Regions from separate parts of the Romboutsia sp. genome, predicted to be linked through region 3. Evidence: riboswitches for the same ligand, from Rfam matches in the RefSeq annotation. Region 3 holds a riboswitch; each other region holds the start of a gene.
The links. A riboswitch is a leader RNA that binds a small molecule or an ion and turns the genes downstream of it on or off. The one in region 3 is predicted to bind cobalamin.
Positions count from the first base shown of each region.

Region 1 (3,218 bases), on a different contig from region 3:
AAAACTTGTCCACCATTTAACATAATTGCTTTATCTCCAAAATATTGAACTAAGTTTAAATCATGAAGTACTCCTATTACAATTTTTTTATTATCTCTAGCCCAACTTACTAAGTGTTCTAAAATCTCTATTTGATGTTTTAAATCAAGGTGATTTGTAGGTTCATCTAAGAGTATTATATCTGGATTTTGTGCAAAAGTTCTTGCTAAAAATACCCTTTGTAATTGCCCTCCTGATAACTCACTTATCATTTTATCTTTTATATCATAAAGCCCTACCTTATCTATACTATCTAATACGATTTCTTTATCTTTGCCGCTAAGACTTGAAAATACACTATTAGAATAAGCATATCTTCCAAGAGCTACTGTTTCATATATAGTATATGGAAAATAAATTTGAGATATTTGACTCATTAAAGCAACCTTAGTTGCAAGATGTTTTCTATCAAAAGAAGATACTTCTTTGTTATCTATCTTTATACTGCCTTTATAATCAATTATGTTTGCAATAGATTTCAAAAGCGTGCTTTTACCACATCCATTCGGTCCTACTATGCAAAGATTTTCACCATTTTCAACTTTTAGGTTAATATTTTTTATAATATCAATTTCATCATAGCCACAATAAAGATTTTTAATTTCTAACATAATTTTACCTACCTTTCTTTGAATTAAAATACACATATGCAAAGAATGGTGCTCCTATAAGTGCTGTTATCGCTCCTACTGGTAGTTCTGCTGGTGATATTATTGTTCTTGATATCAAATCAGTAATAACCATTAAACATCCTCCAAATATAAAAGACATTGGTATAACATAACTATGTTTTGAACCAAATACTCTTCTAACTATATGTGGTGCTATTAAATCAACAAAACCTATTGTTCCACTTAAAGATATCGCCGCACCTGTTAATGTTGTTGAAAATATGAATAACCTTTTTTTAACTTTAGTAGTGTCAACTCCAACAGCTTTTGCTTGTTCTTCTCCAAATGTTAATATATCCATTTCTTTTATATATTTTAGTACTCCTAATATGCCAATCAATAAAAATGGTATAAGTGCCTGTACATATGACCAACCTTTCATAGAAAAGCTTCCCATTTGCCAAAGTGTTATACTCTTTATATCTTCACTAAATAATGCCGTCATTGTTGTTAAAAGTGCATTTACAAATAATGCAAATACCATTCCAGCAAGTATTATAGTATTATTTGACATAGTCTTGTCTATTTTTCCACTAAATACAATAACTAAATATACAGTTAAAAGTCCAAATAAAAATCCAACCATCGGTAATGTTAAACCACCTAAAAATGGTATAGATATTCCAAGGACTATAACAAGTCCAGCACCCAATGATGCTCCTGAGGATACCCCTAGTGTATATGGAGATGCTAATTCATTTTTAAGTATAGACTGCACAACCGCTCCACTTACTGCTAAACATCCTCCAACCATAAATGCAAGTAGCACTCTAGGAAGTCTGATTGTCCATATTATAGATATATCTTTTAGTTTTATATTATCTCTTAATGGAATATTTAACATTTTATTCAGCAATATGTTAGCAGTATCTAATATATTAATGTTTGAACTTCCTATAGAAATTCCCATGCATATAATTAAAAATACTATAGGTATACATAAAATTATTAAGTTTTTATTTTTGCTCATGCTCTCTTTTGTAAATAGCCTTAACTATTTATTTCTCCTTTTATCTGTCTGATTTTTGTATGTAGGGTTTTAAAAAAGCATACTCTGAGAGTATGCTTGATTTTCATTAACGAAACTCCTAGTAAGCCCACCCTCAGAAGGTACTAGTTAAATATTTGGCAGTTCTCCCGGCTCAACGTCATTCTACTATCTCACCTTCCCGATTTCTCAGTGGTATATAAGATTTCGTCAGTTTTACGGTTACTGGGGTAGCTTAGAAATTTCATCTAATTCCCTATTAAGTCAATTGACACCTAATATTTTTTATGTATTTTTTCGCCATTGTTACTTGTATACGGATAAACTTCTTTATTATCTATATCTTTATTATATAGAAAGTTTTTAAGTGTATCAACTATATTAACATATTCCCCTACTGTTTTTTTACTAATTCTAATATAAATATATTATAATGTATAATTATGTATTTTTCGTGTCAAAATTGTGTCAATATTTTGTCATAATCACTTCTTTTTAATAGTATTCTTGGATTTTAAAAAGACCATCCATGATATATTATCTTGAATAGCCTTTGGTAATTTTTAATTTAAGATTTCGTCAATTTTAATGAGTTTCCAAGTGGTGAGAAACACATTTCTTTACATCTAACTTTTAGATTTTATACAGTTTGTTCTTCATATTCAAAATTTTTAACTTCTTCATCTTCAAGCAATCTTATTAGCTTTTTATCAAATACAAATAAAAGTATTGCACATATGAATAAAACGATTGGAATCGCAACATACGCCTGCATTATAGTGAATTTTGAAGTAAACGCGTACAGATAGCTATATGATTTTCCAGCTAAAAATGTAGCAAAAGTCCAAACACCAAGTAATACAGAGTAAATTTTGTTTGGTGCATATTTAGTTACAAAAGAATTACCAAGTGGTGAGAATAGCATTTCACCTATACTTAGAAGCACTCCAAATGCACAAAGGTAAACAAGACTAGCTTTAGATGAAGCACCTGCGCCTACACCTCTTGAAATCTCTGCAAATACAAGCATTAAGAAAGACATACCAAGAAAACTAAGACCTAGCGCTAATTTTTTAAATAAGCTCAAATCACCTTTAGGTCTCTTTGATAGCTTGAACCAAAGTGCACCAAGTACTGGTCCAAGAGCAATACATGTAAATGAATTTAGTGAGTCAAACCATGAAAGAGGAACTTTAAATCCACCTACAGTCATATTTATGAACTGACCACCATAATCATAAGCAGCTAAATAAGTTAAGTACCAAAACACCCAAAATAATACTGAAAACATAGATACAAGTATAATAGCAAAAACCTTTTTTTTGTCAGTTTTTGTCAATGGTTTAACTTCAGTTTCAACTTTGTTTTCAGTGCTCTTTCCAGCTTTAAATGGTTTTTTTCCTACTTCTCCAAGGAATTTCGTACCAAATAAAAACCAAAGACAATTAATTGCACAAATTATACTACACACTTTAAAAACAGGTCTAAAACCTTGAATGTCACCGTGTGCAAATGTTGTT
Region 1 is NZ_JBXKIW010000038.1:10,485-13,702, forward strand. Features, by position in the region: gene AC11VW_RS04185 (ABC transporter ATP-binding protein) at 1-650, opposite strand, end outside; gene AC11VW_RS04190 (FecCD family ABC transporter permease) at 655-1,680, opposite strand; cobalamin riboswitch at 1,821-1,992, opposite strand; gene AC11VW_RS04195 (peptide MFS transporter) at 2,339-3,218, opposite strand, start outside.
Region 1: linked by a shared signal. The riboswitch ahead of AC11VW_RS04190 (FecCD family ABC transporter permease) and the one ahead of AC11VW_RS02240 (cobyric acid synthase) in region 3 are both predicted to bind cobalamin.

Region 2 (3,218 bases), on a different contig from region 3:
TAAATTTAAAAGCATTATCTAACAATATTACTAGCACTTGTATTATACGATTTTTATTAGTAAATACATCAGGAATATGCTTTAAGTTCTTCGGTATATTAAAAGTTACTTCTAAGTCATCCGCCATAACTTCAAATTCCTCTACTGCTTCTAGTATCATCTTCTCCACATTTACTAAAGATTTTTCAAGCGCTACGTTTCCTGATTGTAATCTCGACAATTCTAACATATCTTCAATAAGTAATTCTAATCTCATTGACTCCCTAAGTATCATTCTATAATATTTTTTCTTATCGATTCTTTCTAAGAATACATCATCATTTAAGGTCTCTCCAATTGCACGTATAGATGTAACTGGTGTTTTTAACTCATGTGATACATTTGCTATATAATCTCTTCTAGTCTGTTCTAATAATTTAGCTTGTCTATCATTTTCTTCTAGCTTTGTTGCTAAGTAGTTAAAGGCCCTTGCAAGTTCTCCTATTTCATCTTCCTTGCACTCTTCTATTCTAGTAGAAAATTCTCCTTGTGACATAGCTACAGTAGCCTTAGTCATATCATGTAGCGGTCTAATCATTCTGTTTATGAATATGTATAATGGAATTATTATAGATATTAGTGCTAAAACCATGCTTACTCCTAAAACTATGTAAAATCCATTTAGTGATGAAGTAAGTTGATCTGCAATTTTAATAAAAAACATAGCACCTATTATATTTCCATCTTTTTTTATCGGTTGACCTACAAGTATTACATCATCACTTAATCCATGTAGTTTTGTTACTCCTTTTATAGAGTTACCTTTTAAAACGGTACCTATGTATGGTTGTAGTGCTTTGTTAAGCTCATCATCTTTGAATTTTTCGTGATTATATTCACTTGAAATTTCTTCTTGTGATGTATCATAACATTGAATAATAGCAGATTTCATCAAACTTGAATCTACTATATCATTTAAGTTACAATCATTTCCTACAAAGTCAGTAGCAAGTTTATTTATTTGTTGCTGAATTTCATTTATATTCACACCTAGAAAGTATTGTTTTATTGTAAAACTACAGAAAAATATTGTAGCAACTACTGCACCTATGGCTGTTACAATTATTATTTTAAATAATCTTTTGAATATGCTTTCTCTCATTAAGATACCTCAAACTTATAACCAACTCCATATATAGATTTAATTTCCCATGTTAAATCATCTGTTGGAAGTTTTTTTCTAAGTCTTTTAATTTGAGTATCTACCACTCTAGTATCTCCAAAATAATCATATCCCCAAACTTCAGATAGTATGCTGTCTCTATTTAAAATGTTACCTGGATTAGATGCCAGCATATAAAATATTTTTATTTCCTTTGGTGTAATTTTCAACAATCTTCCTTTTACATAAACCTCATGAGTATCTACGTTTATTTCAAGGTCTTCATATTTAACGCAGTTATTTTGCTTACTTACTATTGTTGTTCGTCTTAATACAGTTTTTATACGTGTTACAACTTCCCTTGGTGAAAAAGGTTTTGCAACGTAATCATCTGCACCTACTTCTAATCCAATTATTTTATCTATTGTTTCTGATTTTGCTGTAAGCATGATAATTGGTACATTACTGTTTTTACGTATTTCTTTACATACATCAGTCCCAAACATTTTAGGCATCATTAGATCTAGTAGTATTAAATCTGGTTTGATAGTTTTCGCTTTATTTAATGCATCTAATCCATCATAAGCAGATACATAATCCATTCCCTCTATTTTTAAATATTCCCCTATTGTCTCATGTACTGATTCTTGATCATCACATATCAAAATTAATGTATTTGACAATTTCTCCACTCTCCTCTTTTGTAAAATCAATTGTAATCTCTAGTAATAATTTAAAAAGAAAAATGCTTTAGCATGGAAACTAAAGCACTTAGTAAGGTTAGGTTGTTACATCTATATCTAATTGCTTAAGGGCAAATTTAAAAGCTCAACCAGGATGATTGAGCTTATCTTTATATCGTAAATATACTTAATATAGTATATTTGATAGTAAGAACATTCCTCATCCCCGAAGAATTTCTTTGATATCATAGGCAGGTATCCTGGCTTAGCTTCGTCCTACTAGTTTACCTTCCCGTGAATTATCACAGTGGTTATAAACGTTCGTCCACATTACAGTAGCGGGTGCTGCAAAGGATTTTACCTTTTTCCCTTTTACTCTCTTGTAGAGTACCTATAATACTTTTAAGTTGTTATAATATACTTATATACTATACTAACTTTATTATTTTTTCAACATATATATATTTATTTTTCCTTTTTACTTCCTAAATAATATCCTATGAACCCTGCTCCTAGAGCTGCTTGAGTTGAAAATAATAAACTTTCTATTTCTCCACTTGGTGGTTCATATAAACTTTTAAACCATGGTTTATATCCTGGATTTATTTGAGTTATAACACCTTCTGCTTGCCCATCTGCTCCACCATATTCAGCACCTGGATTAATTAGAAGTGGAATTATTATAAGTGCTACAGCTAGTAAAAGTAACATCACATTTTTTTTATTCATTGATTTTATATTATTCACTGATTTCGTATTTGTGTTCATCATAATCAACTCCTTCTCCTTCTTTTTCATTTATTAAATTATAAATTATAGTAGTAAGTATACCTTCTGCTATTGCTATCGGTATTTGAGTCATAAAGAAAACTCCTAAAAATTTCACTGCAGACACCATTACTCCACCAGTTGCATCTGGAAATGCTAGTGCAAGTTGCAGTGCAGTTATTGTATATGTAGATAAATCACCTAGAGCAGCACTTATAAACACATTAGTTCCAGGCTTTACATTTTTCTTTTTTAAAAATTTAAATATACAAAATGAAACTATAGGACCTACTATCGCCATTGAAAAAGCATTTGCTCCTAAAGTTGTTATTCCTCCATGTGCTAAAAGTAATGCTTGGAATAAAAGTACTATTGTTCCTAAGACAGCCATAACACTTGGTCCAAATAATATTGCTCCTAAACCTACCCCTGTTGGATGTGAGCAACTTCCTGTTAGTGATGGTATTTTAAGTGCTGATAAAACAAATACAAATGCCCCACATAATGCTAGTAATACCTTTTTTTTCGGTTCTTCTTTTACTAGTTTATTTATATTTTTCACTCCCATTAAGAAAAATGGTATGAATACAATACTCCATATAATAGACCATTTCATTGGTAAGAAC
Region 2 is NZ_JBXKIW010000061.1:13,893-17,110, forward strand. Features, by position in the region: gene AC11VW_RS09805 (sensor histidine kinase) at 1-1,141, opposite strand, end outside; gene AC11VW_RS09810 (response regulator transcription factor) at 1,141-1,824, opposite strand; cobalamin riboswitch at 2,058-2,234, opposite strand; gene AC11VW_RS09815 (energy-coupling factor ABC transporter substrate-binding protein) at 2,290-2,595, opposite strand; gene AC11VW_RS09820 (energy-coupling factor ABC transporter permease) at 2,564-3,218, opposite strand, start outside.
Region 2: linked by a shared signal. The riboswitch ahead of AC11VW_RS09810 (response regulator transcription factor) and the one ahead of AC11VW_RS02240 (cobyric acid synthase) in region 3 are both predicted to bind cobalamin.

Region 3 (3,218 bases):
TCGCTCATTATTTCATAAATTTTTTCTATATCTAAGTGTTCTCTCAATAAATCTGCTAATTTATCATATTCATTTTGCTTAAACGCTTCAAAAGAAGTTACGCTACTTTCTATTTTATCTAAGCCTTTTTGTTCTCTTATATTATTTAAAATAGTTCTCGTAAAATCTATATCATCAAATATACCATGAAGATAAGTTCCTACTATGTTTCCTTCTTTGTTAACACTACCTTCTACATAATTAACTTCCTCATTTAATTTTTTATTAATTATGTTTAAATTGTTTACATTTTCACCTATCTTACTTATTCCCATATGTATTTCATAACCTTTTACTTTCTTTCCTTCAAGGTTAATCATATATCCACCAAGCCCATCACATATTGTGGCTTCTACTTGTGTAGTTGTTTTTTCCATCTCAAAGGTAGTTTCTGTATCTAAAAGCCCAATTCCATCAAACTCTTCAACTTCACCTTCAACATGGTATGGGTCTTTAAGCTTCTTTCCTAACATTTGATATCCTCCACAAATACCAAATATCAATTTACCTCTCTTATGTAATTCCTTTATTTGTTCTTCTAATCCATTTTCTCTTATGTACTTTAAATCATCTATTGTACTTTTACTTCCTGGAATTATTACCATATCAGGATTTCCCAGTGTTTCACCATAATCCACATATCTAATACTTACATCTTCTTGAGTTTCGAATATATTAAAGTCTGTAAAATTAGACATATGAGGCGTTCTAATTATTTCTATATGAATATCATTTTTATTCATCTTCGTCTTAAATCTAGTTGTCACACTGTCTTCATCTTCTATTTTTATATCACTATAAGGAATAACTCCAAGAACAGGAACTTTTATTATTTCTTCAAGCATTTTTACGCCATCATCTAAAAGTTCCTTTCTTCCTCTAAACTTATTTATAATTACTCCCTTAACTCTTTTTCTTTCTTCTTCATTTAATAAGAGCATCGTACCCGCTAATGATGCAAATACTCCTCCTCTATCTATATCCCCAACTATTATTACTGGAGCATCTGCAATTTTTGCCATTCCCATATTGGCAACATCATGTTCTCTTAAATTTATCTCTGCTGTGCTTCCTGCACCTTCCATAACTACAATGTCATAGTTATTACTAAATTGTTCAAATATATTCTTTAGTTCATTTGCTAACTTAGGCTTGCAAATATGATAATCACTTGAAGACATATCTTCTCGTACCTTACCTCTTACTATTACTTGACATCTATGGTTTCCTGATGGTTTTAATAATATCGGATTCATATCTGCTATTGCTTCTATTCCTGCTGCTTCAGCTTGGAATACTTGAGCTCTTCCCATCTCAAGACCTTCTTTTGTTATAAAAGAATTTAATGCCATATTTTGTGATTTGAATGGTGCAACACTATAACCATCTTGTTTAAATACTCTACATAATCCAGCAGTTAGAATACTTTTACCAACATTAGAAGCAGTACCTTGTAACATTATTTTCTTGCCCATTATTTCACTTCCCTATTTTTTTAATTTTCTAAATATTAAGAAAGTCCTAACTCTAAATAGAGTTAGGACTTTTATTTTAAGATATATCAAATAAAAACCTTCACCCCGAAGATCTCATCAATAAATTAAATTAGGCAGGTCTCCTGGCTCAACTTCATCCTACTCCTATACCTTCCCATCCTTAAGACAGTGGTAATTTCTAGTTTCGTCAGTTTTACAGTAGCGGGGGCTGCAAAGGAATTTAACCTTTTTCCCTTTTAATCTCTAAAAACCTATTTTAATCTAGTATTCGATTTTAAAGGCTAAATAAAATTTGTGTTATTCATGGTGTCTATTACAGTAAACCCATTTTCCACTTCTAAAATTGTAACTGATGCATTATCAATTTTAAAATTCCAGTGGTATTCATAACTGTTTGATATTAAGTAAGTTATTATATTTCTTATAGTTCCTCCATGAGAACATATAAGTATTGTCTTATCTTTATTGTCAAAAATTACTTTACTTATTTCATTTGCCACTCTGTTGTATGAGTCTATTAAACTCTCTCCATTAGGATATTTATATTCATATCCTTTATCTATCATATCTTGAAATTGTTTTGGATAATTACTTTTAATTTCATCAAAGGTTATTCCTTCAAAATCTCCAAAGCTAATTTCTTTTAATGTTTCTTTTTCTACTATTTCTATTTTTTTTAATTTTGCAATTTGTTTTACTGTGTCTTTTGTTCTTGATGATGTAGTGGTATAAATTTTATCTATTTCTATTTTTTCTAAATAAGTTGTTAATTTATCAATTTGTTTTTTACCACTTTCACTTACCACACTATCTATATGGCCTGATAATCTATTGTTTTGATTATCAGTAGTCAATGCATGTCTTACTAAAATTAATTTTGTCATATGCACACCTCTTTAAAGGTTATCCTATTATTAAGTATATGTAAAGTAAATATATAACTTCACCAAGTTCTACACTACATCCTAAAATATCTCCTGTTACTCCGTCAATTTTCTTATATATATGTTGTTTGAACATTTGATTAAATATAAGAACAACGATTATAGACATTAATATTTTTGCTATTAACATAGTTGGTGAATAAAATATAACTCTTGATATTAATACTACCATTGCTATTGTATATGTTATAGCTGTTATAAACATGCCTGCAGTTGCTTTTCCTATGAACATATTTCCCATTCCTTTAGCTCTAGGACTAACTGTTTTATACATTAGTCTTATAACTCCTAATCTACTTATAATTGGCATAAAAATTACCATCCACATAAATCCTTGAGTTATAACGCTGTATATAAATCCTATTTTAAGTAAAATAACAAACATTATAGCTAAAAGTGAATTAGTTCCTAGTCTAGAGTCTTTCATTATTTCTAGCATTTTTTCTTTATCTCTATAACTATATATAGCATCAAATGTGTCTCCTAATCCATCAATATGGAGACCTCCTGTTAATAAAACTGATGCTAACGTAATTATTATAGATGTCACAAATGGATCAAATATTTTTATTGATACTATCCCTACTAAAAATAATAATATTCCTAAAACAAGTCCTACTAGCGGAAAATACGTTATAGATTTATGAAAATCTTCATCAAATCCTACATCTATATTTATAGGTATTCTAGTCATAAATTGAAGTATTGCAATAAATCGTTTCATAATCTACCCCTTTAT
Region 3 is NZ_JBXKIW010000018.1:4,881-8,098, reverse strand. Features, by position in the region: gene AC11VW_RS02240 (cobyric acid synthase) at 1-1,514, opposite strand, end outside; cobalamin riboswitch at 1,631-1,805, opposite strand; gene AC11VW_RS02235 (histidine phosphatase family protein) at 1,817-2,419, opposite strand; gene cobS (adenosylcobinamide-GDP ribazoletransferase) at 2,439-3,203, opposite strand; gene cobU (bifunctional adenosylcobinamide kinase/adenosylcobinamide-phosphate guanylyltransferase) at 3,207-3,218, opposite strand, start outside.